3 regions of the Shewanella sp. AS16 genome follow, and region 2 is predicted to be linked to each of the others. Evidence: predicted binding sites of a transcription regulator. Region 2 holds the regulator's gene; each other region holds the start of a gene.
What was found. Region 2 encodes LexA, which represses DNA repair genes until DNA is damaged. Its sites were predicted from a motif close to TACTGTATNNNNATACAGTA; they were not measured.
Positions count from the first base shown of each region.

Region 1: recG (ATP-dependent DNA helicase RecG) is a predicted target of LexA. The motif match lies at 4,918-4,937, and genes of this name have one in related genera.
Region 3: dinB (DNA polymerase IV) is a predicted target of LexA. The motif match lies at 7,816-7,835, and genes of this name have one in related genera.

Region 1 is NZ_JAKCLK010000011.1:24,735-34,859, forward strand. It holds gene LZP73_RS17245 (hypothetical protein) at 1-28, shown strand, start outside; gene LZP73_RS17250 (hypothetical protein) at 68-187, shown strand; gene LZP73_RS17255 (hypothetical protein) at 228-338, shown strand; gene LZP73_RS17260 (cadherin-like domain-containing protein) at 429-2,858, opposite strand; gene LZP73_RS17265 (AMP-binding protein) at 3,146-4,819, shown strand; gene recG (ATP-dependent DNA helicase RecG) at 4,954-7,029, shown strand; gene LZP73_RS17275 (DUF3014 domain-containing protein) at 7,235-8,098, shown strand; gene LZP73_RS17280 (beta-ketoacyl synthase chain length factor) at 8,380-9,117, shown strand; gene LZP73_RS17285 (lysophospholipid acyltransferase family protein) at 9,110-9,916, shown strand; gene LZP73_RS17290 (phosphopantetheine-binding protein) at 9,903-10,125, shown strand, end outside.
Region 2 is NZ_JAKCLK010000002.1:654,891-665,015, reverse strand. It holds gene ctaD (cytochrome c oxidase subunit I) at 1-1,197, opposite strand, end outside; partial or broken gene coxB (cytochrome c oxidase subunit II) at 1,216-2,328, opposite strand; gene LZP73_RS07675 (cell division inhibitor SulA) at 2,729-3,241, opposite strand; gene lexA (transcriptional repressor LexA) at 3,238-3,855, opposite strand; gene plsB (glycerol-3-phosphate 1-O-acyltransferase PlsB) at 4,018-6,438, shown strand; gene mtr (tryptophan permease) at 6,438-7,694, shown strand; gene LZP73_RS07655 (VOC family protein) at 7,814-8,587, shown strand; gene LZP73_RS07650 (efflux RND transporter permease subunit) at 8,650-10,125, opposite strand, start outside.
Region 3 is NZ_JAKCLK010000003.1:73,182-83,306, reverse strand. It holds gene LZP73_RS08970 (YciI family protein) at 136-522, opposite strand; gene LZP73_RS08965 (YciI family protein) at 581-1,435, opposite strand; gene LZP73_RS08960 (RNA polymerase sigma factor) at 1,536-2,807, opposite strand; gene LZP73_RS08955 (ABC transporter permease) at 2,958-4,079, opposite strand; gene LZP73_RS08950 (ABC transporter ATP-binding protein) at 4,081-5,004, opposite strand; gene LZP73_RS08945 (HlyD family secretion protein) at 5,004-5,939, opposite strand; gene LZP73_RS08940 (TetR/AcrR family transcriptional regulator) at 5,936-6,580, opposite strand; gene dinB (DNA polymerase IV) at 6,705-7,778, opposite strand; gene LZP73_RS08930 (methyl-accepting chemotaxis protein) at 7,910-9,913, opposite strand.

The sequences.
Region 1 (10,125 bases), on a different contig from region 2:
GCGTGCCCCAATGCCGGAAACCACCTGAGCCGGCAACGGCGGCCAGAACAAGGCCACCCCAACTCCTATGGCCAAGGCCTGTCGGCGCAAGGGCATCCCCTATCCACACATAGACGACCAGGGACAGATACTTGCCGATAAGGATTGGTGGGACAGGATGCGCGCCCCAATGCCGGAAACCACCTGAGCCGGCAACGGCGGCCAGAACGAGGGCCACCCCAACCCTTATGGCCAAGGCCTGTCGGCGCAAGGGCATCCCCTATCCACACATAGACCAAAATGGACAGATACTTGCCGATAAGGATTGGTGGGACAGGATGCGCGCCCCAATGATATAAAAAAGCCCCTGGTCCCACTCCGAAGAGCAGTCCAGGGGCTTAATCGCAAGTCAGGCTATAGCCTCAAAACGGCTTGAGTCTGTAAGCCTATCAGTGTCGAGCTAAACGTGCTTCCCGCGCAACTTCGGCGCTTTTCTGTCTGAGATCCAACTCTTTCAAGGTAAACACCGAGGTCGGCCCGGAGACAGGCTGCGGCTTGGCCTCGCCGGTGACCGAGAGACTGGCTGGCAACGGATAGGGGCGGGCATCTAGTTTATGCCAGATTCTGTTATCGAATAAACCACGGTCCAGCACATGTTGGCCCAGCTGGTAGGCATCACCGAGATCTTCAGCATACATGTCCAGATAGTAACGATGCACGTGTTGCATATGATATTCATCACCCACGACCTGGTGCAGGTTCCACTCGCGCTCATGGTAGAGCACACAGGCGTCGGTCAATGCAGGATCATAACTCTGCGGTGTGCAATAGCCAATGGAGTTGGTGACGGTACGATTGTTACGATAACGGCGAATACTCAAGTTGCCACTGTCGTTTATCTGCCACAGCCCGGGCTCAAGTCTGATCTCATTTTCGCCTATCTCGCCATCTTTATCATAATCATAAATATCGACCGTCAGTGCCGTACCATCGGCGTTGACTTCAACCCAGAAATACTGCTCCGGGGTAAAGAAATCCCCGCCTAAGTTGTAAATGCCAACCACGGTCTGCGGCGTCCACTTGTCGACCTCTTTAGCCAAAAACTGCCCACCGGCGGCGACTATATGGGGCGTCGTACCATCATCGACCAACACATTGACCTTTAAGGGAGCACCCTGCCCAAGGAAGGCATAATCCAACGACAGTGCCCCTTGCTCTCCCCTGGCACTCAGCAACAAATGACCCGCATCGCTGTAGCTGTAGGTCGCCTCCACGTCGAATTGCGTCAGACTGCCATCGCCCTGCATCACAGGTACGCCCAGGGTGGCAGTATCATCTTCCTTGAGGGTAAGGCTGAAGGCGCTGCGATAGAAATGATCGGCCCGCTCATGTTTGTTTTCCATGCCCTGAACCACTTGTGGCGTCGGAATGGAATAGGGTACACCGGTTGCCAGTACCGAGTTGGCCGCGATCACCCCGGCATTCTTGACCACTTGGAAGGCAAAGGCATCGGAAAGCCCAGGCTCAGAGTCAGGATATTCGGCATTGGGATAATGGATGTAACTGGTGTGCTGCAACAGCAGCTGATCGGCCTTCTCGCCACGGGCCAGCCATTTTATCTGTGTCTGAGTGCGGTGACGCTCGACGTCAAAGTATTTCCCATCGATAAATTTACCCTCAACACTCACCAAACCTTCACCCGCATAGCTCAGCAGAATGCCGGCGTCATTGGTACTCCAGGTCAGAGATATAGAGGTGTCCCAGCTGTACAAGGTCCCCTTACCATCGGCAGTCAGAACTAACCTGTCACCGGACTGCATGCCTTCGGTACTCGTGAAATAATAAGTGTCGGCGATCGGAAGCTCGGCGCTGCCTGTGCCACTGGCAATCACTTCTTCATCTGCGACTATGGCGGCCTGGGCCTCACTATAGGTTTCTGCCGCAGTCTGCTGCGCCTGCTGCAGATAGGTCTGCACTGTTTCCAACTGTGCCACCAGCGCCTGGGTGTCGGCAACCCCTTCAGGCAGTGCCAGATCTGGATTTGCCCCGGCATAATCTATCACCAGCTTGATGGCGGTCGCCAATGGCAATAACAGAGATGTGTCATAAGCCTGGACCGCACTGTCGAATGCTTCCTGGGTCGCGATTTCCTCGCCTTGGTTGGCGGCTTGCATCAGGGCATCTACGGCCGTGGTCACATTGGTTACATTGACCCCAAACAACTCATCCTTGGTGGCGACACCGTCTGCACCTGCTTGCTCCACCACGGCATTGACACTGCCCAGCAAAGAGACCAGCTTCACCTGGCTGTCTTCTGCAGGCCCCATGGCGGTGATCTTGACCAGGCTGGTGGCGAAGGAATCGTCCACACTCACCTCGGCGCTGTAGTCACCATTTACATCGGCAACGGCGCTGAAGTCCTGTCCGCCAACAGACACTACAACTCTGGCATTGGCTATGGGCGCATCTGTGACTTTGCCTTGCAGGCTGAAGCTGACCATGTTGGCTGTCACTGTCACAGTGACATCTTTGGAAACACTGGCGCCCTGGTTATCAGTGACTGTGACACTGAAGACCAATGCAGTATCGGCAGCCACCGCAGGGGCTGTGAAGGAGGCGGTCGCACTGTCGGCCCCCGTCAGGGCCACCGCAATGCCGGACTTCTGCGTCCAGGCATAGCTGGCGATACTGCCGTCTGCATCACTGGCTGTTGCGGTCAGACTCGCAGAGGTCATCTCAACAGCACTTATGTCACTGACGGACACTGTCGGCACCTTGTTCTCGACGGCTTTGTCTTCGCCGCCGCCACAACCGGCCAGCGCAGTCGAAATCAGCGTCGCCAACAGTGTTTTACTGATAATGCTTTGTTTGGAAATCATGTAATATCATCCTTGGAATCGATTCAGAAAGGCGTTGTACTCCTGGGCCTGCATCTGGTAGGACCCGTACAAAACCGGCCCTAGAATATCGAAACCTTTTTACATTTCCAACCAAGCATTAACAGAATGGCATCTCCTTAAACAGTCATTTGGCCTCAAGGTACGGCCTCGGTCAGTTGGAGCCCCTGTTCACGCATGAACCTGCCGAGCAAAGCAATTGCGCCGCACGGTAATTATCGCCATACTGGTTGAAGTTGAAAAATAACAATAAAGACAGGGAATTGCCTATGGATACTCAGATCAAATCTCCGATAGAAATGCTGGCACACTGGGTAGAGACCCGAGGCGATGAGGTTTATCTGCGCCAACCCATAGACGGCCAATGCAAGGATTTCAGCTGGCGCCAGGTGCAGGCCCAGGTGCAGCAACTCGCCGGGGCCCTGAGGCACCTGGGCCTGGTGCCCGGTGACAAGGTCGCCCTGTTATCCAAGAACTGCGCCGAATGGTTTATCTGCGATCTGGCCTTGATGCACGGCGGCTATATCAGCGTGCCCATCTACCCCACGGCCAATGCCGAGACCATAAGTTATGTGCTGGAACACAGCGGCGCCAAGGCGATACTGGTCGGCAAGCTGGATCACTGGGCCGAGCAGGAAGCCGCCATCGGCGGGGATATTCTCAGGCTGGCATTGCCCTACGATACCATGCCGGCACAGTATCAATGGCAGCAGTTGCTGAACCTGGGTGAGCCGCTCATAGAAGCGCCACTGCCGACCGCCGAGCAGACTATGACCCTCATCTATACCTCAGGCTCGACCGGCAAACCCAAGGGCGCGATCCAGACCTTCGGCAGCTATGGCTGGACCTGCCAGGCTGTGGTGCGGGATCTGCAGACCAATACGGCCGACAGGCTCTTGTCTTACCTGCCGCTGGCACACATCACAGAGCGGGTCGCCATCGAAGGTTCTTCCTTCTATTCCGCCAGCCAAGTGTATTTTGTCGAGAGTCTGGACTCCTTCGTCACCGACATCAAGCGCGCCCATCCGACGGTATTCTTCTCAGTGCCGCGGCTGTGGAGCCTATTCCAACAGAACATAATAGACAAGATAGGCATGGACAAGCTCAACTTCCTGCTCAAGCTGCCTGTCATCAAGAGCCTGATAAAACGCAAGATCCACAAGGGCCTGGGACTGCAGGACGCGCGCCTGCTTGGCTCGGGTTCGGCGCCTATCCCGCCATCACTGATCCACTGGTATCACAGCGTAGGACTGGATATCTGTGAGGCCTGGGGCATGACGGAAAACTCCGCCTACTCCATCATCAACTATCCCTTCGACGCGGCCAAGATAGGCACGGTCGGCCGCCCCATAGAGGGCAGCCAGGTTCGCAGAGGCGCAGACGGTGAGCTGCTGGTCAAGAGTCCCGGACTGATGAGCGCTTATTACCTGCAACCCGAGGCCACGGCAGCGGCCTTCGATGCCGATGGTTTCTTCCACACAGGCGATCTATGCGAGATAGATGCGGATGGCTGTGTCAGCATCACGGGCCGGGTCAAAGACAACTTCAAGACGGCCAAGGGCAAGTATGTGGCGCCTGTGCCCATAGAGCGCAAACTGGCGCAAGACGCCCATGTGGAGCTCATCTGCGTCATAGGCTCGGGTCTGCCTCACCCTGTGGCCCTGGTACAACTGTCGGAAGGCGCAACACTGCAGCCGCGGGAAGAGGTGCGTGCCTCGCTCAAGGCGACGCTGGACTCCATCAATCCACATCTCGAGTCCCATGAAACCGTCGACGCCATCATAGTGGTCGGCGAGCCCTGGAGCATAGAAAACGATGTGTTGACGCCGACACTCAAGATCAAGCGCCACGTGCTGGAGCAGAGATTCAGCGCCAGGGTCGAGGGCATTCGCGGCGGCAAGGTCGTCTGGGAAGATGAAATTAGTCCATCGCAGACGGCTTAGCCCGGATGGCGGCTCATAAGCACGCAAGTGTCATCTGCACCTGCGTGCTTATTGGCCCGCCCAGCGCCAGGATTGCCTTAAACGAATTCTCTGTTAATATATGTATAAATTCACAGTGATTTGGTGCGAATGGCGTGCAGAGACTGGATCTGGTTCCGATAACCGACCTCAAGGGCGTCGCCAACAAGGTCGCACAGAAGCTGGCTAAACTCGGGATAGCGACGGTGCAGGATCTGCTGTTTCATCTGCCACTGCGCTACGAAGATCGCACCCGAATCTACCCTATCGCCGAGCTATTCCCCGGCAGCTATGGCACCCTAGAAGCCGAGATCCAATCGAGCCAGATAGTCCAGGGCCGCAGACGCATGCTCACCTGCAAGGTACGGGACGCCAGCGGCAGCCTGACCCTGAGATTCTTCAACTTTTCCGTCGCCCAGCGCAATGCCTTGCAAAATGGCAGCCGGATCCGCGCCTATGGCGAAATTCGCCGCGGCATGCACCAGCTCGAAATCATACATCCCGAATACAAGCTGCTCCAAGCCGGCGACGAAGCCAACCTCAGCGAGACCCTCACGCCCGTCTACCCCACCACAGAGGGACTGAAACAGGCCAGCTGGCTCAAGCTCACAGAGCAGGCGCTGGCCATGTTGCAGGAAGGCGGCCTGAGCGAACTCTTGCCCGCTCAACTGCAACCCAACAGCCTGAGCCTGGTGCAGGCCTTGCAGCTGCTGCATAGGCCGCCCGTGGATGTCGCCCTGTTCGAGCTGGAAGCCGGACAGCACCCGGCCCAGCAACGCCTGGTACAGGAAGAGCTGCTGGCACATAACCTGAGCATGCTGCGCCTGCGGCAACGCAGCGATCGCGACAGCGCAGTCACCATGGCGGCCTCGGGGCAACTGCTGAATCCTTTCCTCAAGAGTCTGGCGTTCAAACCCACGGGGGCACAGCAGAGAGTCGTCGCCGAGATAAGCAGGGATCTGGAGCGGGCCGTACCCATGATGCGCCTGGTACAGGGTGACGTCGGCTCGGGCAAGACATTGGTGGCGGCGCTCGCCGCCCTGCAGGCCATAGAGAATGGCTACCAGGTGGCCATGATGGCACCGACCGAATTGTTGGCCGAGCAGCATGCGGCCAACTTCGCCGCCTGGTTCGAACCGCTCGGGCTCAAGGTCGGCTGGCTGGCCGGCAAGCTCAAGGGCAAGGCAAGGGCGCAGTCCCTGGCTGATATTCAATCCGGCGCGGCCCAGATGGTGATAGGCACCCACGCCATCTTCCAGCAGCAGGTCGTGTTCCATGAGTTGGCGCTGATCATCATAGACGAGCAACACAGATTCGGGGTGCACCAGCGGTTGGGGCTGAGGGAAAAAGGCATCAATCAGGGCTTTCATCCACACCAGCTGATCATGACGGCGACCCCCATTCCCAGGACCCTGGCGATGACAGCCTATGCGGATCTGGACACTTCTGTGATAGATGAGCTGCCACCGGGACGCACTCCGGTGACCACAGTCGCCATGTCGGATCTGCGCCGCCAGCAAGTGATCGACAGGGTGCGCCAGGCGGCGATGACGGATAAACGCCAGGCCTACTGGGTCTGCACCCTGATAGAGGAATCCGAAGTGCTCGAATGCCAGGCCGCCGAAGATACCGCCGCCGAGCTGGCGCTGGCGCTGCCCGAACTCAAGATAGGCCTGGTACATGGGCGGATGAAGTCGGCGGATAAACAGCGCATCATGGCTCAGTTCAAGGCCGGCGAGCTGCATCTGCTGGTCGCCACCACAGTCATAGAGGTCGGGGTAGATGTGCCCAATGCCAGCCTGATGATCATCGAAAACCCTGAGCGGCTCGGCCTGGCCCAACTGCATCAACTGCGCGGCCGGGTCGGTCGCGGCGCCATCGCCAGCCATTGCGTCTTGCTCTATAAGGCGCCGCTGTCACACACGGCCACCCAACGCCTTGGGGTGCTGCGCCAGAGCAACGACGGCTTCGTCATCGCCCAGAAAGATCTCGAGATCCGCGGCCCGGGTGAAGTGCTGGGCACCAAGCAGACTGGGATTGCCGATCTCAAGATTGCCGATCTGGTGCGGGATCAGGCACTCATACCCCAGGTCCAGCGGCTGGCCGGGCATGTGATGCAACAGGTGCCTGACAATGTCGACGCCATCATCCAGCGCTGGCTGGGCAATCGCCAGCAATACGTACAGGCCTGATTAGACTATAATTAACCATGGTTCGGGCGCCGACTAAAAATAAAGTGTCAGTGTTCAGCTCCCCGCTATGGACAAGCCAAGCATTTTTTGCAGAATGGATATAACAACACAACCGGATGTGTAACCTCAGCAGGATGTTTTACGTCTATGCTGGCCGAGGAGTCGATAGCTCCAAGATCATCAGCACCCAAGCAAAGGAAGTAAGATGCAAGTGAATCAAGATGATAGAATTACGCCTCAGCAGAAGAAGGCGGGTGCCAACGGCATCGCCATCCTGGCTGTTGCCCTGTTGGCCCTGTTGCTGGGCGGCGCCTATTACTACATAAGCACCGACAGTAACGAGCCCCAGCCCACAGAGCTGGAGCCGATTCCTCTGCCGGCGACCACACCGGAAGAGCCATTGCCGACCGAGGCGCCCGTGCCTGAGCCGGAAATAGTCACGACCCAAGCCGAAATGCCGCCGGAGCCGCAAGTTCAGGCTCCCGAACCTTTGCCGCCACTGGCCGAAAGCGATGATTTTGTCCAGCAGAAAATCATCACCCTGGCGGACGGCATGGCGATAGCACCCTTGCTGATCAAACAAAACCTCGCCCGCCAGTGGGTGGTATTTGTCGACAACCTGGCGCAAGGGGAATTGGCGCGCAAGGCCAGTCCCATGAAAGGACCGCAACAAGCCTTTAGCGTCACAGACATCACCAACAAGACCTATCTGAACCCGGACAGCTATCACAGATACGATATGTATGCCGACTTCGTCGCCGGCCTGGATGAGCAGCAGTTGCTGCAGACCTATCGTGAGCTGTCCCCCCTGTTCGAGACCGCCTTCGATGAGCTGGGCTATGGTGAGCTGAGCTTCGAGGAACGGATGCAACAGGCCTTCAAGACAGTGCTGGCCGCCCCAGTAATAGAAGATCCTATCGAACTGACCAGCATCAGCGTCAACTATAAGTTCGTCGATCCCAAGCTGGAAGCCCTGCCCAGCGCGCAGAAATTGCTGATCCGCATGGGTCCTGAAAATACCCGCAAGATCAAGGCCGCCGTCAGGAAGTTGCAGGCTGCACTTGAGTAGCAGACAATGACCTGCTGTCATTATCTGCAGTGAAGGAGGCGGGCCAGCGGCCCGCCTCCAACTTTTTAATCTATTGCTACAAATTACTAACAAGAAGCGCGCATAGCCCTTCTGCCCCCGCGGTTTTCTGGTGTAGAATACCCCTCCTATGAGCAATGCCACTCGGTAATGGTCCTTTATGGCCGACGCCAACCATGGCGCTCAGCCACTTTCAGCATGGCTCATATTTCTTCGTAGTTAGGGATAACCAAGGCAGCTAAATCTGCGTCAGAGGCAATAAGGTGCAAATAGAATTCAGCATTCTTTCATGGGGAGCCTGGTCACCCGAATATCAATGCCAGAGCGACTGGCTGGGCTGGAAAAAATCCCGGGCGCCGTCTGAGGCGGAGCTTGCCTGTGCCCCCCTTTCTTGTGCTCCCAAGCTACCCCAGGTGCCGGCCATGCAGCGCCGGCGCTTCAGCCGACTCACCAAGATGATGTTGGAGGTGGCCTTCCAGGCCGAGCCAGAAGCGCAATGCCGCACCATTTTTGCTTCCCGTCATGGTGAACTGCACCGCACCATAGGCATACTCGAAGACATCATCGCCAAACAGCCGCTGTCCCCCACTGCCTTCAGTCAATCGGTACATAACACCGCCAGCGGCATATTGAGCATAATCACGGGTAACACGGCGGCATCCACCTCGGTCGCCGCCGGTGACCAAACCCTATCCCAGGCCATGATCGAGGCCTACGGCCAGCTGCATGAAAACGCAACGCCCCTGCTGCTGGTCTTCGGCGACGATCCCGTGCCGCCGGTATACGATGAATTTACCGCCGAGACAGAGCTGCCACTCGCCCTGGGACTGCAGCTGGCGCCCGCCGACGTTCGGGGAATCGCCAAATTGAAACTAAGTTCCAAAACCGCCGCAACCGATGCCCAATACCTGAGTTATGGCGCCTTCATTCACGCCCTGGCCCATGGCCGTCCCCTGGATGGCCTGCTCGCCAACCACCATTGGCAGCTCAGCTATGACTAATCCGGCTAATCCCAGACTCACAGGCCTGGCCTACTTGCCCCGCTGGTGCGGCGGCATCGCCTGCTATGTCGCCTTCGGCCTGGGCGGCCTGCTCAGCTCGCTGACCATACTGCCTGTGCTCAGGTTCTGGCCCGGCACGCCCGAGCGCCGCATCCAGAGGGTGCAACACGCAGTGCACCTGATGTTCAAAGTGTTCGTATACATGCTGACCTGGGCCGGCGTGATCCGCCTCAGCACAAACGACATTCACAAGTTGGCAAATGCCAAAGGCATGATAGTCATAGCCAATCATCCCACCCTCATAGACGTGGTGGTGCTGATCAGCCTGATGCCCAATGCCGGCTGTATAGTCAAGCAAGGCCTATGGCGCAATCCTTTCATGCGCGGCGTGGTCTCCTGTGCCGGCTATATTCCCAACCGCGGCGCCGAGTTGATGCTCAAAGATTGCCGCCAGGTGCTGGACAGGGACACGAATCTCATCATTTTCCCCGAAGGCACCCGCACCCTGATAGGCCACAGGGTCAACGACTTTGCCCGCGGTGCCGCCAATATCGCCCTCAGAACCCGGGCAGACATACTGACCGTCGTCTTGCACACCAGATATCCTGGGCTGACCAAACAGGAACCTTGGTATGAGATCCCAAGGCAAACCATTGAGATGCGCGTAGAAATTGGCGCAACAATTCCTCATTTCGGGTATGATGCCCGGCTTGGTGATGCCAAGATTGCCCGTCAATTGACCCGGGACCTAGAACACTTTTATAGACAACAACTCGATAATACTTATGAACTTAACTGATAAAATAAAACAACTCATCATAGACAGTCTGGATCTCGAAGATGTCAGCATAGCCGACATAGACTCTGAGGCGCCCCTGTTTGGTGACGGCCTGGGGCTGGACTCCATAGACGCACTGGAACTGGGATTGGCCATCAAGAAGCAATTCGATGTCAAGATCGAAGCCAACTCAGAGGCCACCAAGGCCCACTTTCATAGCGTTGCCAGCC
Region 2 (10,125 bases):
GAAGTAGGTGTCGTGGTACTGGAAGTCAGCCGGTGTGATGGCCAGCATCAGCCCGGAGAAGCCGCCTATGGTGAAGAGTATGATGAAGGCCACGGCAAACAGCATGGGGGTCTCGAAGGAGATGGATCCCCGCCACATGGTGGTCACCCAGTTGAAGACCTTCACCCCGGTCGGCACGGCGATCAACATGGTGCAATACATGAAGAAGAGCTCGGCAAACACGGGCATGCCTGTGGTAAACATGTGATGGGCCCAGACCAGGAAGGAGAGGATCGCGATACTGGCGGTGGCGTATACCATGGAAGAGTAACCGAAGAGCTTCTTGCGGCTGAAGGTGGGCACTATCGCCGAGATGATGCCGAAGGAGGGCAAGATCATTATGTAGACTTCGGGGTGACCGAAGAACCAGAAGATATGCTGGAACATCACGGGATCGCCGCCGCCGGCCGCCTCGAAGAAGCTGGTACCGAAGAACTTATCCGTCAGCACCATGGTCACCGCCCCGGCGAGCACAGGCATCACGGCGATCAACAGGAAGGCGGTGATGAGCCAGGTCCAGACGAACAGCGGCAGCTTCATCCAGTTCATCCCTGGGGCGCGCAGGTTGACTATGGTGACTATCACGTTGATCGCCCCCATGATCGAACTTATGCCCATGATGTGGATGGAGAAGACGAACAGCGCCGTGCTGTCCGGGCTGAAGCTGGTCGACAGCGGGGCGTAGAAGGTCCAGCCGAAGTTGGGGCCACCGCCCTCCATGAACAGCGAGCTGAGCAAGATGGTGAAGGCGAACGGCAAGATCCAGAAGCTCCAGTTATTCATCCTGGGCAGGGCCATGTCGGGTGCGCCTATCATCATGGGGATCAGCCAGTTGGCCAGGCCGGTGAAGGCCGGCATCACTGCACCGAACACCATGACCAGGCCATGGACTGTGGTCATCTGATTGAAGAAATTGGGCTCGAGCAATTGCAATCCAGGCTGAAACAATTCGGCGCGGATCACCATGGCCATGGTGCCGCCGGTGAGGAACATGATGAAGCTGAACCACAGATAGAGGGTGCCTATGTCCTTGTGGTTGGTGGTCAACAACCAACGCCAGATGCCCTTGGGCGCCTGGTGGTGATGGTCTTCCTCATGCAACTGAGTCTGATCGACAGGCTCGGCGACAGAGTTGAGTTCTCGGGTCAAAGTATTCATGCCTTTCCCTTACTTTCCGTGGTTATCGACATCGGCCGCTTGCACCGTATCGCCGGTATTGTTATCCCAGGCATTACGCTCGAAGGTGACAACGGCGGCGAGTTCCTGGGCCGTCAATTGCTTGCCGAAGGCCTGCATGGCCGTGCCGGGCCTGCCATTGATGACAGTTTCCAGGTGGTTGGCTATGGGGCCTGTGGCAACGGCGCTGCCCTTGAGTGAGGGGAATATGCCCGGCAGTCCCATGCCATTGGGCTGGTGACAGGCGGCACAGTGGCTCATATAGACCTGTTCCCCCTGGGCCATGAGTTCGTCCAGACTCAGGTTTTGTGTCAATGCCGCCTCGGCTTCGGCCGCCGCCGCATCGGCCGCGGCCCGCTGTGAACTGACCCAGGTATCGAACTCGGCCGCCGACACGGCCTGGACCACTATCGGCATGAAGCCATGTCCCTTGCCGCATAGCTCGGCGCATTGGCCGCGGTAAATGCCTTCCTTGTCGATCCGCGCCCAGGTTTCGTTGATGAACCCTGGGTTGGCGTCCTTCTTGATGGCGAAGGCCGGCAGCCACCAGGAGTGGATCACATCGTCTGAGGTCATCAGGAAACGTATTTTCCTGTGGGTCGGCAGCACCAGGGGTTTATCCACTTCGAGCAGATAGTTTTCCCCTTTGGCCTCGTTGCCCTCTATCTGGGACATGGGGGTGGCCAGGTTGCTGTAGAAGTCTATGTCCTGATCGAAGTAGCTGTAATGCCACTTCCATTGGGAACCTGTGATCTTGACCGTGAGTTCGGCGTCATGGGTGTCTTCCATGGCGACCAGTGTCTTGGTCGCTGGGATGGCCATGAGAATTAAGATGATGAAAGGCAGTATGGTCCAGGCTATCTCGACCTTGGTGCTTTCGTGGAAGTTGGCGGCAACTGCGCCCTTGGATTTCCTGTGGTTTATCATGGCATAAATCATTACACCGAAGACGACCACGCCGATGGCACAGCAGATATACAGAATGGTCATGTGCAAGTCATACACCTTGCCACTGATTTCTGTCACCCCCTGAGTCATGTTCAGGGGCATTTCTGCCGCCGCTAGATGAGGTGCGAATACCAGCACCAAGGCACAATACAACCATTGCTTCACAAGACTTCTCCTCTGCCAATTGCGAAACGCAACTACAAAGAAGAGTCACACAGTAAGTCTCAGCTCTATGTAAACTCTTCGGTTCCCAAAAAAGCGTTGATGACTTCAAAGTGCGTTGGCGGTTTTTACTCTTGGTCTATGTATCGTTACTGCCGGTATTAACCACGCTTGCACCTACGACTGAATATATCCATCCCTTAGGCCATGACTCAATCGTCTGGCTATGCCTGGCATGGAGCCAGGTGATAACGCTTGAATGCACGTTACCTTGTCCTACATTACTTGCTGTTCAGTTATTGATCAAGCTCGCTCTGCTTTCTAATTGACTGAAAAAATTGCTGAAAAAAAAAGCCTCATGGCGTGCGATGAGGCTTTGGAGATAGGCTGGCCCAGGATGGGGTCAATGTATGGGGCCGAATAATTGGTGTTGCTGGAACGCTTCGTGATTGTCAAACAAGGCTTCTCCCTGTAAGTGAACATTTACCTCTTCGAGGACTATGCCCATGGCTCTGGCACTCTTGGCGACCAGTTGCAGGCGGCGAATATCTCTGGCGTCGAGGGACTGGGTCCAGGAGATCACTGCGCTGGAGGTGCCGCTGGTGAGGGCTCTTTCCATCGCCCACAGCACTTCCACTTCATCCTTGGCATGCACCAGCAATACCCTGTCCATGCGCACCCCGGCCTTGGCCAGCAATTGCTTGTAGCCTATGGCATTGGGTGGGCTGATCAGCACTATCCAGCGGCCCTGCTGGCTCAGTTGTGCCAGTTGGGCACTGAGCTGTTGCAGCTCGGTGCGCCCCTGGGTCCGGGTCGGCATGGTGGTGATGTCTCTATGTTGGCTGTCCTGCACATGGCTGTCGAGATCCAGCCAGAGTCCAGGGTGGCGCGGCGCATTGCCCAGCAAATGTTTCATAGCCAGTCTCCATTACGTATTACGCCGACGGCGAGACCTTCTATGGTCAGGCTCTGGCAACTGAGATCCACCTTGATGGGGGAGTAGTCATCGTTTTCCGCGTGTAAATAAACCAGATTGCCTTTCTTCTCGAAGCGTTTAACAGTCACATCGTCTTCGACCCTGGCGACTATCACCTGGCCGTTGCGGGCCTGCTGCATCTTATGCACAGCGAGCAGATCGCCCTCGAGTATGCCGATATTCTTCATGCTGTCACCCCGGACCCTGAGCAGAAAGTCGGCGGCGGGATGAAACATGGCGGGATCGACCTGGTAGTACTGTTCCACATGTTCCTGGGCCAGAATCGGCTCACCGGCGGCGACCTGGCCTATCAGCGGCAAGCCGGCTTCCTGGGCCTCTTCTTCGTGGGGCAGGCGGATACCGCGGGAAGTGCCCGGCATGATTTCGATACAGCCTTTCTTCGCCAGGGCCTTGAGATGTTCCTCGGCGGCATTGGCGCTCTTGAATCCCAGACGGGTGGCAATCTCGGCCCGGGTAGGCGGCATGCCTGTGTCGGCGATGTTGCGTTTGATCAGCTCTAGAATTTCGGCTTGGCGTGGCGTCAAGGGTCTCATGGTCATTCCTGTTTTTCTATACAGTTACTGTTAGTATATACAGTATTATTTGCAGTGCAAGTATTAACCATTTTTTATGGGCTTAGCCGACTATTAGTGAATACTGGCCAGAGTCTGGTATTCTATCTGTCCGTTTGACGTGACTCATATTGCAAAAGAAGAATGCCAAAACAAGACTCTCTGTGGTTTAAATCCTTGCGTTGGATCCAGAAACAGCTGGTGCACACTATCGTTGTGCCACAGGATCCCTTCGCCGATCTCAATCTGGACCCGGGCAGACCGCTCGTCTATGTGATGAAGACTGAATCCGTCAGCGACATAGCGGCCCTGAATGACGTCACCGCCAAGTTGGGACTGCCGAGCCCCTATGAAGAGCTGGTGCTCGCCGATGGCCGGGTTCCCAGGGTGGTATGCCTGCAGGGGGGCAAGCCCATGTTTGGCCAGCGCCGCAATCATGAGGGTTTTCTCGAGAGTTTCAGGCTCCTGTTGGCCGCCCATAAACAGGATGCGACGCTGGACATCCAGCTGGTGCCTGTGAGCCTCTACTGGGGCCGGACCCCGGGCAAGGAAGATGACAGCATGCGGGCGGCTGTGCTGGAGCGGGAAAACCCCACCTGGCTGCGCAAGTGCCTGATGATCCTCTTCCTCGGGCGCCATAACTTCGTGCAATTCTCCAGTGCCGTATCCCTGAGGTATATGACGGACGAACACGGCACTGACATGGGCATAGCCCATAAGCTGGCGCGGGTCGCCAGGGTGCACTTCAGCCGCCAGCGCAAGGTGATGACGGGGCCACAGCTGCCCAATCGCCAGGCCTTGTTTCACGCCTTGCTGAAATCCGAGTCGCTGAAGAAGGCGATTCAGGAAGAGGCGGCCAACAAGAAGATCTCCGAGACCAAGGCCCGTGAGACAGCGATAGCCTACCTGGACGAGATCGCCGCCAACTATTCGGATAGCCTGGTGCGTATCGCCGAGCGTTTCCTCACCTGGCTGTGGAATAAGCTGTACAGTGGCATCAATATCAAGGGCGCCGAGCAGGTACGCCAGCTGCACCACGACGGCCACGAGATAGTCTATGTGCCTTGCCACCGCAGCCACATGGATTACCTGTTGCTGTCCTATATCCTCTATTACCAGGGCATGGTGCCGCCGCACATAGCCGCTGGGATCAACCTCAATTTCTGGCCCGCAGGCCCCATGTTCCGCCGTGGCGGTGCCTTCTTCATCCGCCGCAGCTTCAACGGCAACAAGCTCTATACCGCAGTGTTCCGCGAATATCTGGATCAGCTGTTTGCCAAGGGCTATTCGGTGGAGTACTTCACCGAGGGGGGGCGCTCGCGTACCGGCCGCCTCTTGGCCCCCAAGACGGGCATGCTGGCGATGACGATGAACAGTGTGCTGCGCGGCATAGAGAGGCCTGTGACCCTGGTGCCTGTGTACCTGGGTTATGACCATGTGATGGAGGTCGCCACCTATCACAAGGAACTGAGCGGCAAGAAGAAGCAGAAAGAATCTGTCTGGCAGGTGTTCGGTGCCATACGCAAGCTGGGCAACTTCGGCCAGGGTTATGTCAACTTCGGCGCCCCCATCACCCTCCAGTCCTTCCTCAACGAGATGGCGCCGGATTGGCGCAGCGAGTTGGCAGAAGATCCCGAGCAGAAGCCCAGCTGGCTGACGCCGGCGGTCAATACCCTGGCCAACAGGGTGATGACCCATATCAATGGCGCGGCGGCGGCCAGTTCGGTGACCCTGACCAGCCTGGTGCTGTTGGCGTCCGAACAGAATGCCCTGGAGCGCACCCAGCTGGAACGTCAGCTGGATCTCTATCTGAACCTGTTGAAACAGGTGCCATACACCAGCTATACCTCGGTGGCCGAAGGCGATGGCAAGTCCCTGGTGCAACAGGGGCTGGAGCTGAATAAATTTACCCTGGAGACAGACTCGCTCGGTGACATCATTTCCATCGCCGAGGCCGATGCCGTCTCCATGACCTATTACCGCAACAATGTGATCCATCTGCTGATCCTGCCGTCGTTGATCGCCAGCTGCATGCTGCATTACGAGACCTGCAGCCGTCGGCAGATCCACGCCATAGTGGCGGATTTCTATCCGCTGATGAAGGCCGAGCTGTTCATGGGCATAGAAGATATCGACGCCTATGTGGAGCGGGTGCTGGATCTGTTTGTCGCCGAACAGTTGGTGACGGAAGAGGCGCATTTCAGCGTCAACGAGCCACACGCAGGTAAACTTGAACTGCTGGCCGGCACCGTCAGTGAGACATTGCAACGCTATGCCATCATCTTCAATTTCCTGGCGGCCAAACCCGATATGGAACGCTCGGAGCTCGAATCCGGGAGTCACCTGCTGGCGCAGCGCCTGGGTGCCTTGCATGGCATCACGGCCCCTGAGTTTTACGACAGGAAGCTCTATGGCACCCTGAGTGTCAAGCTCAAGGATCTGGGCTACCTCGCCGACAAGGGCAACAGGGCAGATATAGAACGTATCAGAGATCACGCCAACAGCCTGTTGCGTGCCTCGGTCAGGCAGACCATAGTCGACAGCGTCATGGCGGAACATAACTGATGGCAAATTTCATGGATGTCGCCAGGCATAAGCCCCATGGCAAGTCGCTGCTCGGCGGCGCCATGATCATCGCCGGCACCACGGTCGGCGCCGGCATGTTCTCTCTGCCCGTGGTGGGCGCCGGTATGTGGTTCGGTTACTCGATACTCATGCTGCTGGGTGTCTGGTTCTGCATGCTGATGTCGGGTCTCCTGTTGCTCGAAACCAACCTGCACTTCGAGCCGGGTGCCAGCTTCGATACCCTGACCAGGGTCACCCTGGGCCAGTTCTGGCGCATAGTGAATGGGGTGTCGATCGCCTTCGTGCTCTACATACTCACCTATGCCTATATCAGCGGTGGCAGCTCGATAGTGAACCATAGCCTGCAGGGGATAGGCATCAGCCTGCCCCAGAGCGTCGCCGGCTTGATTTTTGCGCTGCTGCTGGCATCCGTGGTGCTGATCAGCACCAGGGCGGTCGACAGGATCACCACTGTCATGCTGGGGGGGATGATCATCACCTTCTTCCTGGCGATCGGCAATCTGCTGCTCGAGATAGACACGAGCAAGTTGTTTATTCCCGACGGCCAGGCCAGTTATGCGCCCTACCTGTGGGCGGCGCTGCCCTTCGGTCTGGCGAGCTTCGGCTATCATGGCAATGTGCCCAGCCTGGTGAAGTATTATGGCAAGGAGCCGGCGACCATCATCAAGGCGCTGTGCATAGGCACCTTCATCGCCCTGATCATCTACCTCTGCTGGCTGGTGGCGACCATGGGCAATATCAGCCGGGTCCAGTTCGGCGACGTCATAGCCCAGGGCGGCAACATGGGGGTGCTGGTCGCCGCCCTGTCGGAGGTGATCAGCAGCCATTGGCTCAACAATATGCTGACCCTGTTCGCCAATCTGGCGGTCGCCTCGTCTTTCCTCGGGGTCACCCTGGGGCTGTTCGATTATCTGGCGGATCTGTTCGGTTTCGATGACTCGAGCCAGGGCCGGCTCAAGACCGCGGCCGTGACCTTCCTGCCCCCGACCGTGCTGGGCCTGCTATTTCCCGACGGCTTCCTGGTAGCCATAGGCTTCGCGGCACTGGCGGCGACCATCTGGGCCGTGATAGTGCCGGCGTTGATGGCCTATAAGGCGCGGCGACTCTTCCCCGAGAGCGGCGGCTTCAGGGTGGCGGGCGGCACGCCGCTGATTTTGCTGGTGATGCTCTTCGGTCTGGTGACGGCCGCCTGTCATCTGCTGGCCATGGCAGACATCTTGCCCGTCTTCGGCTAAGCGCCGGCGTCACAGTTTAAACCGCCCCCTGGGGCGGTTTTTTGTTTATGTACATGGACATAAAGCATTATCGGGACTTTACTGAATGATTGTTGTGTCATGTGTAAAGGATAAAGCAGATGAAAATCACTCATTATCTCCAGGGTCAGCCCTGCTGGGCAGAACTCGCCTGCCACGATTTGGCCGCGGCGAAAGACTTCTATTGCCGCTTATTCGGTTGGGAAACGGCGGACATGCCGTCAACCATGGGGGACTTCTGTCTCTTCAACCTGGAGGGCGACGATCTGGGCGCCATGTATCAGTTGCCGGAAGCCATGGCGGCCTTGCCCACCCACTGGAACCTGTATTTCGCCGTCGATGATCTGGATGCCTGTATCGCCAGGGTCAGCGCCGCCGGCGGCAGCTTGAAAATGGGGCCCCATACCGTGGCCGAAGCCGGCACCATGGCGCAGTTCAGCGATCCCGAAGGGGCCGTCTTTGCCGTGTGGCAGGCACACCACCACATAGGAGCCAAGCGCATGGGCGAGCATGGCACCCTCTGCTGGGTGGAGCTGGCCAGCCGTGATCCCGCCGGGGCCAAGGACTTCTATGCTCGGGTGTTCGGCTGGCATAGCAGGGTATCTGCCATGGCCGACTTCGATTATACCGAGTGGCTGGTGGGCGAGCAGGCTGTCGGCGGCATGATGGAGATGACGGAGCGCTGGGGCCAGGTGCCCCCCCATTGGATGCTGTATTTCACAGTGAACGACTGTGATGCCATGCTGGCCAAGATCACTGAGTTGGGCGGCAGTGTCTGTGTGCCGGCGACAGATATCCCCGAGGTAGGGCGATTCGCCGTGGTGAGCGATCCCCAGGGAGGCATGTTTTCCATCATAGCCTTGTTGGCGGCCTGAGGCCTGCGGCAAAAAAAAAAAGCCCTGCGACCGAGTCGCAGGGCTTTTTGGTTTTGGCCTGTTTACGCCAGTCTTCTCTTATAGATCAACAGATAAATGGCGGGCAACACGAACAGCGAGAGAATCGGCGCCGTCACCATGCCGCCGACCATGGGGGCGGCTATCTTCTGCATCACATCGTTGCCGGCACCGCTGCCCCACATGATGGGCAGCAGGCCGAAGAAGATGGTGGCCACTGTCATGGCCTTGGGACGGATCCGCATCACGGCGCCTTCCATCAGGGCCGCCTTGAGATCGTCGACATTCTGGTATTGTCCCTGGGCCTGCCTATGTTTGATGGCGTTATCCAGATACACCAGCATCACTACCCCAAACTCGGCCGCGACCCCGGCCAGGGCTATCATGCCCACGGCAACCGCCACCGACAGGTTGAAGTCCAGCAGGTACAGCAGCCAAGTGCTGCCGACCAGGGCGAAGGGCAGGCTCAGCATGATGATGCTGGCCTGCAGGCCAGAGCCGAATGTCAGCATCAAGAGGATGAAGATCACCCCAAGCGCCATGGGGATGACCCGCTTGAGCTTGGCGTCGACCCTCTGCATGTATTCGTACTGGCCGGCGAAGCTGTAACTGTAGCGCGGCGGCACTTTGAGCTCGGCGCTCAAGGCCTGTTTGGCCCCGTCTATATACTCGCCTATGGAGGTGCCCTGGATATCCACGAATACCCAGGAGATCAGCCGGCCATTCTCACTCTTGAGCATGGGGGCTCCGTCGCTGATCTCTATCTCGGCCAAGTTGCCCAGGGGCAGGTAGTGGCCCGTCTTGGTGATCACCGGCAGGTCGCGCAGCTTCTCTATGTTGTCCCTCAGCTCCCTGGGATAGCGCAGGTTGATGGGGTAACGCTCGGCTCCCTGCACAGATTCGCCTATCTCCATGCCGCCTATGGCATAGCGGACTATGTCCTGGATATCCGTCAGCGTCATGCCATAGCGGGCGGCCACATCCAGCTTGGGGCTGATGTCCAGATAGCGGCCACCGCCGACCCGTTCGGCATAGGCCGACTTGGTGTTGGGCAGGCGGCTGAGGATGGCCTCTATCTGGGTGCCTATGGCCTGCAACTCCTGGATATCGGCCCCGGTGATCTTGACGCCGACCGGTGTCTTGATCCCGGTCGAGAGCATGTCGATGCGGGTCTTAATGGGTTGTACCCAGGCGTTGGTCAGGCCGGGCACTTTGACCGTCTGTTGCAGCTCGGCGATGATGCCTTCCAGCGTCATGCCCGCCCGCCACTCGGCATGGGGCTTGAGCATTATGGTGGTTTCCAGCATGGTCAGGGGCGCGGGATCCGTGGCCGTCTCGGCGCGTCCCACCTTGCCGAACACCCGCGCGACCTCGGGCACAGTTTTGATTAGCCTGTCCGTCTGTTGCAGCACTTCGGCGGCCTTGCTGGCGCTGATCCCAGGCAGGGCCGTGGGCATGTAGAGCAGGTCACCCTCCTCCAGCGCCGGCATGAACTCGCTGCCCACCTTGCCGATCGGATA
Region 3 (10,125 bases), on a different contig from region 2:
CAGTGCACTTACTCAACAGCCCTGGCTCAACAGCCCTGACTCAACAGCCTTGGCTCAACTGAAGTTTCCGGGAAAAGCCGGACGACGGGGGCGCCGTCCGGCCGAGGCTTGGAGCTTGGAGCCTGAAGTGACGGGTTACAGGCTAACCTCTCGATAGCCGAGGTTATTCTCGGGCTTTAACTCCCGCACAGGGCGCACTTCAACACAGCCGTAGCGCGCCGGGGGGATCTTGGCCGCCAGGGCGACGGCTTCGTTCAAGTCCCTGGCTTCCAACAGGTAATAGCCCGCCAGTTGCTCCTTGGTCTCGGCGAAGGGACCGTCGGTTGTCAGCAACTTGCCGTCACGCACCCGCACGCTGGTCGCCGTTTCCACCGACATCAATGGATTACCACCAAGAAAATGTCCGGATGCCTGCATGCCTTCGCCGCAGGCGATGCACTCACGATTGAGCGCATCCCACTGCTGTTGCGACATCTGGTTCATGGCGGTTTCCTGGTAATATACCAGTGCCAGATATTTCATTTTGCCTCCTGCATTGAGTTGAAACGTATATTTTAAGCCATTCCAGGAACCTGTTCTGTTACAGCTTGTAGTTGCTGTTGACCATCCAGGGGATCCCATAGGCGTCGACCAGCATGCCGAAGCCTTCGGCCCAAAAGGTCTCGGCGAAAGGCATCTGCACCTGCCCGCCTTCCGCCAAGGCGTCGAAGACGGCTTGTGCCTGTGGCAAGCCATCGATTTGCAACTGCACGAAGAAGCCCTGCGGCGCCAGGTAGCGGCCCGTTGGCGCATCCGACCCCATCAGCATGCCGCCACCGAAGGAGAGACAGGCGTGCATTATCTTGTCCTTGTCGTCGGCCTGAACGCCGGCTGCACCACAGCCGGCGTTGGTCTCCGGCATTGCAGGCATGTCGGCGAAACTCGCCATCATCTGGATCTTGCCGCCGAGCAGGCGCTCATAAAAGCCAAAGGCCTCACGGCAGTTACCGTTAAAGTTGAGGTAAGTGCAGGAACCGGTGGCTTGGTTATGCAGTTGGCCGAACACTTCCTCTGTGTGCTTTATCCCTTCACCCGGTTCGAAGTCTTCCAGTTCGAACATGCGCCTCAGCTCCAAACGGGCATTGCCGTTGGCGTCACGGCTCGGCCACTGCCGCATCCACGCCAGCGCTTCTTCCCTGTCCTTGACCTGGATGATGGTGTAACCCGCAACCAAGGCTTCAGTCTCTTCGAAGGGACCATAGACAACGCTGGGATCCCCGTCGGTAAAGCTGATGCGGGCTCCCTGGGCGCTGGGATGCAATCCCTGACCGTCCACCAGCACCCCGGCGTGCAGCAATTTCTCGTTGAATTTTGCCATGTCAGAAATCAGTTGATCACTTGGCATGATCCCTTGCTCTGTGTCTTTATCGGCTTTTCTGATCACCATAAATCTCATTGTCTTGCTCCTCTTGGGTTGGTTCTGCCCAATAGTCGAACCGGCGCAAACGATTTCGACACAGATAACAAAAATAATAAGAAAAATTGAGCTATTTTTTCTATCCGGCGGCTGCATCCCCGGATTTCCCGCGTCCGCCACACTCACACTCGCGCAGACGAGCATAGAGAAAGCGCTGCTCACTCGCCTGCCGGCATAGCGCCAAAGCGGCCCGGTAGTCGATGGCGGCCTCGCCGAAACGTTGCAGCCGGCGCAGCAGATCGGCCCTGGCGGCATACATAAGGTGATAGTCGGCCAATTCCCCCTGGGCTATGAGGTTGTCTATGAGGGCAATGCCGGCCAAAGGCCCGTCGGCCATGGCCACCGCCACGGCGTGGTTGAGGGCGATCACCTGACTCGGATAGCGCTCGAGCAGCAGCTCATACAAGCCGAGGATCTGGCGCCAATCGGTTTGCCGGTAGCTGACGGCCTCTGCATGGACGGCGGCGATCGCCGCCTGCAGGCTGTAATAACCGGCGCCGCCCGTCTGCAGCGCCTTGGTGGTCCAGTCTATGCCTTCGGCGATCTGGGTCTTATCCCACAGGGATCTCTGCTGTTGTTCGAGCAGCACCAGGTCACCGTCCGCATCGACCCTGGCCAGGCGACGCGAGTCCTGCAGCAACATCAAACCCAGCAGGCCCATGGCTTGGCTGCAACCTCCCGGCAAGAGCGCACACAGCCAGCGTCCCAGGCGGATGGCTTCGGCGCTCAACTGAGCGCAGAGCAAGGTATCACCCGAGCTGGCACTGTAGCCTTCATTGAATACCAGGTAGACCACCTGCAACACGGCATCGAGGCGGGTCTCGAGCTGCGCCAGTGGCGGGACTTCATAGGGGATGTTGGCGTCGCGGATCTTGTTCTTGGCCCTGACGATACGCTGGGCTATGGTCGGCGCCTTGACGATGAAGGCCTTGGCAATTTGCTCAGTGGTGAGGCCGCACACTTCCCTCAGGGTCAATGCCAACTGCGCCTCCCTGGACAGGGCAGGATGGCAGCAGACGAAGATCAACCTCAGCCTGTCGTCCTCTATCTCTGGGTCGTCCCAGGGATCCAGGCTGGCCGATTGCGATTCCAGCTCGGTCAGCTGCGGCAGGAGTTGCAGTTCGAAATGGCTGCGACGCCTGAGCTGATCTATCGCCTTGAAGCGGCCACAGGACACCAGCCAGGCCATGGGATTATCCGGTATTCCCTGCCTGGGCCACTGCTGCAACGCCGCCAGGCTCGCCTCCTGCAGCGCCTCTTCGGCCAGGTCGAAATCCTTGAGCAGCCGCAGCAGGGTGGCAAATACAGCCCTGGCATGCTCCTTCAGTATTCCTTGGATGGGGTCGTTCATTATGCCTTTTGCACTCGGAGGCAGACATGGGATACCTGAGACTAGCATAAAAATATGCTTGAAAATAAACCCAGAACATCGACCGGCCCTGCGGTGGGAATGAACCCGCCAGCACAGGGGTCACTCCCATTTCCACTCTTAAGCCAGAGGTCAGTCGAGGCGCTTGGAGAAACGCAGGCTGGCGACCGTGAGTCCCAGGCAGGTGAAGCCCAGCAGCCAGAGGGCATCGAAGCCGAGATCGCTCACCTGGGCCGCCCGCAGCACTATGGCGCGGGACATGCGCATGAAATGGGTCGCAGGCAACGCCTCGGCGATCCACTGGGCGGCGACCGGCATGGCCTCATAGGGAAACATGAAACCCGACAGCAAGATCGACGGCAGCAGGATGAATACCGTCATCTGCATCGACTGCAGCTGGGTCTTGGCTATGGTGGAAATCACCAGCCCCAGGGTCAGGCTGGCGCAGATGAACAGCATGGCGGCCAGCGCCATGGAATCCAGGCCACCGCGGATAGGCACGGCGAACAGCAGGTGCCCGGCACTCAGTATGATGCTCACCTGGATGAAGCCCACCAGCACATAGGGCATGATCTTGCCCAGCATCAGCTCCATGGGCCTGACCGGAGTGGTGATGAGAAATTCCATGTTGCCCTGCTCGCGCTCGCGCACTATCGCCGCCGAAGTAAACATCACCATGGTCATGGTCAGTATCACCCCCAGGAGGCCGGGCACTATGTTGACCACAGAGCGCTGCTCGGGGTTGAAATACTGCACCACTTCGAAACTGGGCACCTGGGTTTTCAGCTCCAAGTCCAGGACTTCGTCCAGTGGCATTTGTCGCAATGAGCGGATAGCCGCGGCCACCACAGTATCCGAGCCATCCACCAGCCATTGGCCGACGGGCTCGGCCAGATAATGGCCGCCTGCCACCGTTGGATGTTGAAGTAAGCGCTCACCCATATCCGGGGGCAGGTATAACACCGCCTTGACCTCACCCCGGGTAATGGCGGCTTCCGCCTCCTGCAGACTCGGGTATCTGGCATGAAAGTCCACCACCTGGGTGGCTGCCACCGCTTGGACCAGGGGGCGGCTATAGCCGCTGTCACTCAGGTCCACCAGCCCGGCTGGCAGATGACGGGCATCCGTGTTGATGGCATAGCCGAACAACATCAGCTGCGCCAGGGGGATCATCACTATCATGCCGAAGGTCATGCGATCCCGCGACAGCTGCCTCAGTTCCTTGATCATGATTGCCAGTATTCTCGCCAACATCTTAGCCAACATGACGGCCTCCGGTGCAAGTGACGAACACATCTTCCAGGCTGGGCCTGACTTCCGCAAGGCTCCTGCCAGCCACCCGCGAGCCCAGCCAGGCAACAGGTTCGGCAACATCGCTGCGCACCAGTACCCGCAGCCGGCTGCCGATCTGCGCCGCCGACAGCACAGCCTCCTCGGCGATCAGCTGTTGCTTGAGGGCACGCAGCCCCTCCCCCGCCACTTCCAGCACCCTGGCTCCCATGGCCGCCATCAATGCCTGTGGCGAGCCGTCGGCACGTTTGATGCCGCGTTCCAGAATCGCCAGACCATGACAACGCTCGGCCTCATCCATATAGTGGGTCGACACCAGTATGGTGGTGCCCTGGGAGCAGAGGTCGAATAACCGCTCCCAGAATTCACGGCGATTCTCGGGATCGACCGCCGAGGTGGGTTCGTCGAGAAACAAGAGCTCGGGTTTATGCAGAGTCGCCGCCGCCAGTGCCAGTCTCTGTCTCTGACCACCGCTCATGGAACCCGCCATCTGCCTCTCCTGTCCTTCCAGGGTGTAGAGTGCCAACAGCTCCGCCAGCCGCGCCTTGGCTTCGCGGCGACTTAGGCCGTAAATCTGAGCCACAAACTCCAGATTTTCCCGCACCGACAGATTCTCATACAGGGAAAACTTCTGGGTCATGTAGCCGATGCGGCGCCTCAATTTCTCTTCCGCCCCAGGTAATGTTTCCCCCAGCACCCGGATCTGGCCGGAAGTTGGCCGCAGCAAGCCGGTCAGCATGCGGATCGAGGTCGACTTGCCGCAGCCATTGGGTCCGAGAAACCCATAGATGCTGCCCTTGGGGATCGCCAGATCCACCCCATCCACTGCGGTCAAATCGGCAAACATGCGGGTCATGCCCCGGGTCTCTATGGCGAGTTCATGGCTCATCATGGCAACTCCACTTCCAACGCCATGCCTGTCGGCAGGTCCTGTCCCTGGGCAGAAATATCAATATCCGTCAGATACATGAGCCTGGCACGGTCGCGCTCATTCAGGGCATAGAAGGGGGTATAGGCGGGTTGACTGCGAATGTTGCGCACCACGCCATCGACCCGGGTATCGCGGCCATCGACATGGATAATGACCTTGCTGCCGGGCTTGACCCGCTCGAGCCAGGTGGCGGGCAAATACACCCGCACATAGGGTCTGTCGGTGGCGAGCAAACTCACCAGTTGGGTGCCGGCCGCTATCCTGTCCCCCACCTGCCAGGGCAAGATGTCGACCACGGCATCGCTGGCGGCCACCAAGGTCAAGTCCGCCAGCGCCTTGCGCTCCTGAGCCAGTCTGGCCTCGGCGGCGGCGACCGCGGCGCTGGCCTGTTCCAGCTGCTCGCTGCGGGTGCCATTTTCGAGCTCATTCAGGCTCTGCTGCGCCTCTGTCTGCCTGGCAATAGCCGTATCCCGCGCCGCCCTGGCCGCATCCAGGTCCGCCGCTGTCAGCACCTTGGTATTGAACAGGCGCTCAGTGCGCTCGAAGCCCTGCTTGGCCTCAGTCACACTGGCCCTGGCACCGGCCAACGCCGCCTTGGCGCGCGCTATGGCTTCGATGCGGGCACCGGTCGCCAACTCCGCCAGTCTGGCCTTGGCCTCGGCGAGTTCGGCAACCCGCTGCGCCACCCTGGCATTGGCCGCCGTCGCATCGAGGGAGAGCAATGCCTCTCCCGCGCCGACTCTCTGGCCCTCGACCACATTGACCGAGGCGAGCAACTCGCCCACAGGGGCCGTCAGCGTCAAACGATCCCGCTCCACGGTACCGAATACCCTGGGCGCCTCCTGGCTGCAGCCCGCCAGCAGAGCCAACATACAGATCACCACAGGTCTCATACCCGACTCCTTAGTTCCGTGTTGAATATGCCCTGGGTGAGCACCTCAACATTGTGTTCTACCAATAATTCCAGGCTTTGAGGGTCCAGCTGCAAGCCAAACTGGCGCATCAGCGCCGGAGGGGCGATCAGCGGGAAGACCATCAGACTCACCAGGCTTAACCTGGCCAAATCCGGGTTGACTCCCTCCCGCAGGTTGTCCCTGGTCATCAGTGCCCGGCCGAACCACTGGCGCGACAAGTCGATCACTTCAGTGAATACCGACAGCAAGATACGATAGGGTTCGCTGCCTTCACCTTCCTGCAGCACACGTATGATTAACCTGGGCAAGCCCGGGTTGGGGGCCATGGCGCGGTAATAGCTCAGCATCAGGCCGGCGAGATCCTCCGGCATCTGCTCTGCGGATAATGCCCGAAAGCGGGCCAGGACAGGCGCGAGAGTCTCACGCACCATGTGCTCAAACAACCCTGCCTTGGAGCCGAAGTAATAGCGGATCAGCGCCGCATCCACCCCGGCCTCGCGGGCGACTTCCCGGGTAGACACAGTCTGAAAATTGCGACTGGTAAACAGGCTAAGGGCCGCGGTGACCAACCTGGCGCGGGCATCAGAGTCCCCCTTGGGACGACCTGGAATGACTGACATGACAGACTCCAATAAAAATTCATCTACTGATGAATCATACTAGAGAACATAGACCACAAATGGCAGAAGTTAAATTCCTCATTTAACGGGAAATCGGGGAATTAATAGGGGGGCCGCACCGATGTCACAGCGCCAGATCCAACTGCGCCTGCCGGGTTTGCTCCTCTGTGGCGGTTGCCTGGCTCGCCAGACCGACCGAGACCCCCAGCAGGCGTATGCCACGTCCTTCCTGGCGGGACATGGCCTGCGCCAGCAGATCGTAGAAGAGTTTCACCGACAACTCGGTGCACCTGTGTTCTATGGTGGTCTGTTTGAAGTCACTGAACTTGAGCTTGACCACCTGCTTCTCGATTTGACGCCCCTTGGCACTGCGACCGACACGCTCGCCCAGTTCCTGCACCAGGGCCGGCATGACCCCATGGCATTGTTCCAGGGTATGTATGTCCTGCGCCAGGGTCGTTTCGACACCGACAGACTTACGCTCCCTATGGGGCGAGATGCCGCGTTCGTCTATGCCCCTGGCGCGCTCAATCAGCAAGGCACCGAACTTACCGAATCTCTGCAACAAGAGCGCCTTGGAAAAGGCCTGTACCTCGCCACAGGTATGCAGCCCCATGGCCGCCAGCTTCTCACTCGTGACCTTGCCTACCCCCGGGATCTTACCCAGGGGCAGGGTCTTGATGAATTCGGCCATGGCATCCGGGGTGATCACATACTGGCCATTGGGTTTATTGAGATCCGAGGCGACCTTGGCGAGAAACTTCACCGGTGCTATCCCGGCGGAGGCGGTCAGACCCGTTTCGTTGAAGATATCGGCACGAATGGCCTCGGCTATCCGGGTCGCCGATCCCTGGCAATGCGCGCTGTCGCTGACGTCCAGATAGGCCTCATCCAACGACAGCGGCTCTATCTGATCCGTATAGCGCAGCATGATGGCGCGGATCTGCGCCGATACGGCTTTGTAGACAGACATGCGTCCGGGCACCAACACCAGCTCGGGGCATAGCTTGAAGGCGTAGGCGGACGCCATGGCGGAACGTACCCCAAACTTGCGCGCCTCATAGTTACAGGTGCTGATCACCCCACGGCGATCGCTGCTGCCGCCCACCGCCAGGGGCTTGCCCCTCAGTTCGGGAAAGTCACGCATCTCCACGGCGGCAAAATAGCAGTCCATATCTATGTGAATAATTTTACGCACGGCCCAAGCCCCGTCTGTTGTCGCCCTCCCTTAAAGATACTGTATATAAAAACAGTGTTCAACAATTGGCGCGAGAAACCCATAAAAAAGGAGCCAAAAGGCTCCTTTCCATCCATGAGGCTCACACAGGCTTAGATCTTGAACTGAGCTATGTTGTCCGACAGCGCCTTGGACATGGTCTCAAACTGACGCAGGTTCTGTGACAGGTCTTCACTGGCGCTGAGAGACTCGTCGGATAGACCGCGGACATTCTCGACGTTGCAGGCGACTTCTTCGGCCACCACGGCCTGCTGCCCTATGGCGACGGTAATTTCCATGGTCTGCTGCTGAATCGCGCCTATGGCATCCTTGATACCGCTCAGCGCCGTCTCCACCTGGGTGGTGAGTTCCTTGCCCAGTTGTGCCTGCTCGACACCCGACTCCATCACCTGCTCCGCCTGGATGGCGTTCTGTTGCAGGGTCTGAATGATGCCCTGAATGTTGGCGGTGGAATCCTGGGTGCGGGACGCCAGGGTCCTGACCTCGTCGGCGACCACGGCGAAACCCCGGCCCTGCTCGCCGGCCCTGGCGGCTTCGATGGCGGCATTGAGCGCCAGCAGGTTAGTCTGCTCGGCGATGCCACGGATCACATTCAAGACTTCACCTATCTGCTCCGAGCTGGTCCTCAGATGCTTGATCACCTGGGCCGCTTCTATCACTTGCTCCGACAGGGACTCCATGCCCTGGGTGGCACGGGTCACTATGTTGGAACCATCGAACGACTGTTGCTGTGCCTGTTCGGCATACTCGCTGGCTCGGGTGGCACTGTGGGCCATCTCCTGGCTGGTCTGGGCCATTTCCGTGGCGGCGGTCGCCACTGAGGCGATCTCCGCCTTCTGCCTGGATACAGAGTCCAGCGCCTGATCGCACACCCGCATGGCACCCGACACTCCATTGCTCACATCCTGGGTCAGGCTGCGGGTCTCGAGCAACATGGCCTGCACCTTCTGGGCGAAACGGTTGAAGGCTTCTCCCAACTGGCCCAGCTCGTCTTCCCTGTCCATGTTGATCCTCTGTGACAGATCGCTGTCACCTTCGGCTATGTCTTCCATCGCCGTGAGCAACTTATTCAATTGACGTCGGAACGGCAGCAACATGAGCCACACGGTCGCGCTCACCAACAAGATGATCACCAGCGCCAGCAAGGACGCATCCCACAGGGCCGAAGTCACGGGCGCTTCTATCACCTCACGAGGCAACATGAAGGCCAGATGCCATTTCTGTTTGGGGTAATCGCCGCCGACGGCAACGAAACTCACCCGCTGCGGCACACCGCGATAGGTGACATCACCGAAACCCGTGGTCTTGGCTTGCATGGTGCGACTCAACTGGGCGAAACCCTGAGTGTCCTCAAACTGGCTGTCCACTTTCTGTGCCGGCGATCCCGGCGGGAAGGCCTCGGAAAAGCCGGGGAAATAAACCAGCTTGCCCTCATCCGTCATCAGGAAGGCCTGGCCCTGCCCCCTGTATTTGATCGGCGCCAACAGGTTCTTGCCTATGGTGTCGATCAGTATATCCATGCCGCCTATGCCGATGAACTTTCCCTGGGCATCCATGACGACCGTCTTGACTGTGGCGGAGATGGAGCCGTCGTTGGCATCCACCGCAGGGTCGCCGACAAACAGGCCATCCTTGTCTATCGCCTCCTGCCACCAGGGACGCTTGTTGGTGTAATAATTGGGGTCGCCATCGTAACGGCCATTGAGATCGAAATATTCGAAGGTGTTGGCCGAACCGAAGAACACGGACTTGATATCCGCGTCCTTGGCCGAGAAATAGTTGAAGTGTGCGATGATGTCCTTATAGCCTGCATCCGCCGTCAAATCGCTGCGCCTGGCCTTGTAGTCGCCGAACCAACGCAGGGTGCCGGGGGCGGAAAATACCGAGTGGATTATCTGTCCCTTGGCCACGAAATAGCTGCCGATCTCGTTGGCCTTGAGTTGGACCAAGGTAGAAATATCCGTGTCTACCTGTGCCCGGGTGCGATCGCTTTCCTTGGAGACCAAGAGTACAGACACCAGGGTCAGCAGCACTGCCAGTGCCCCAACCAGGGTCACCACTAATTGTAAACTCAGAGAACGTTTAATATATCCCATCGGCCATCCCATACTGGATTAGGTAAAAAACATTGTGTGCAAAACTGCGTGCCGCCAGAGCGGCAAACCACCCGCAATAACTTAACAATATTTATACATTATGAACAGGGAAGGACGACAAAAAATTGACCCGGATGGCGGACGGTTAAGGCAAGGTTGAGCGCGAAAGCCAAGGGGAGTAAGGGGCGCGAAGGCTTGGGGGACTTGCAGGC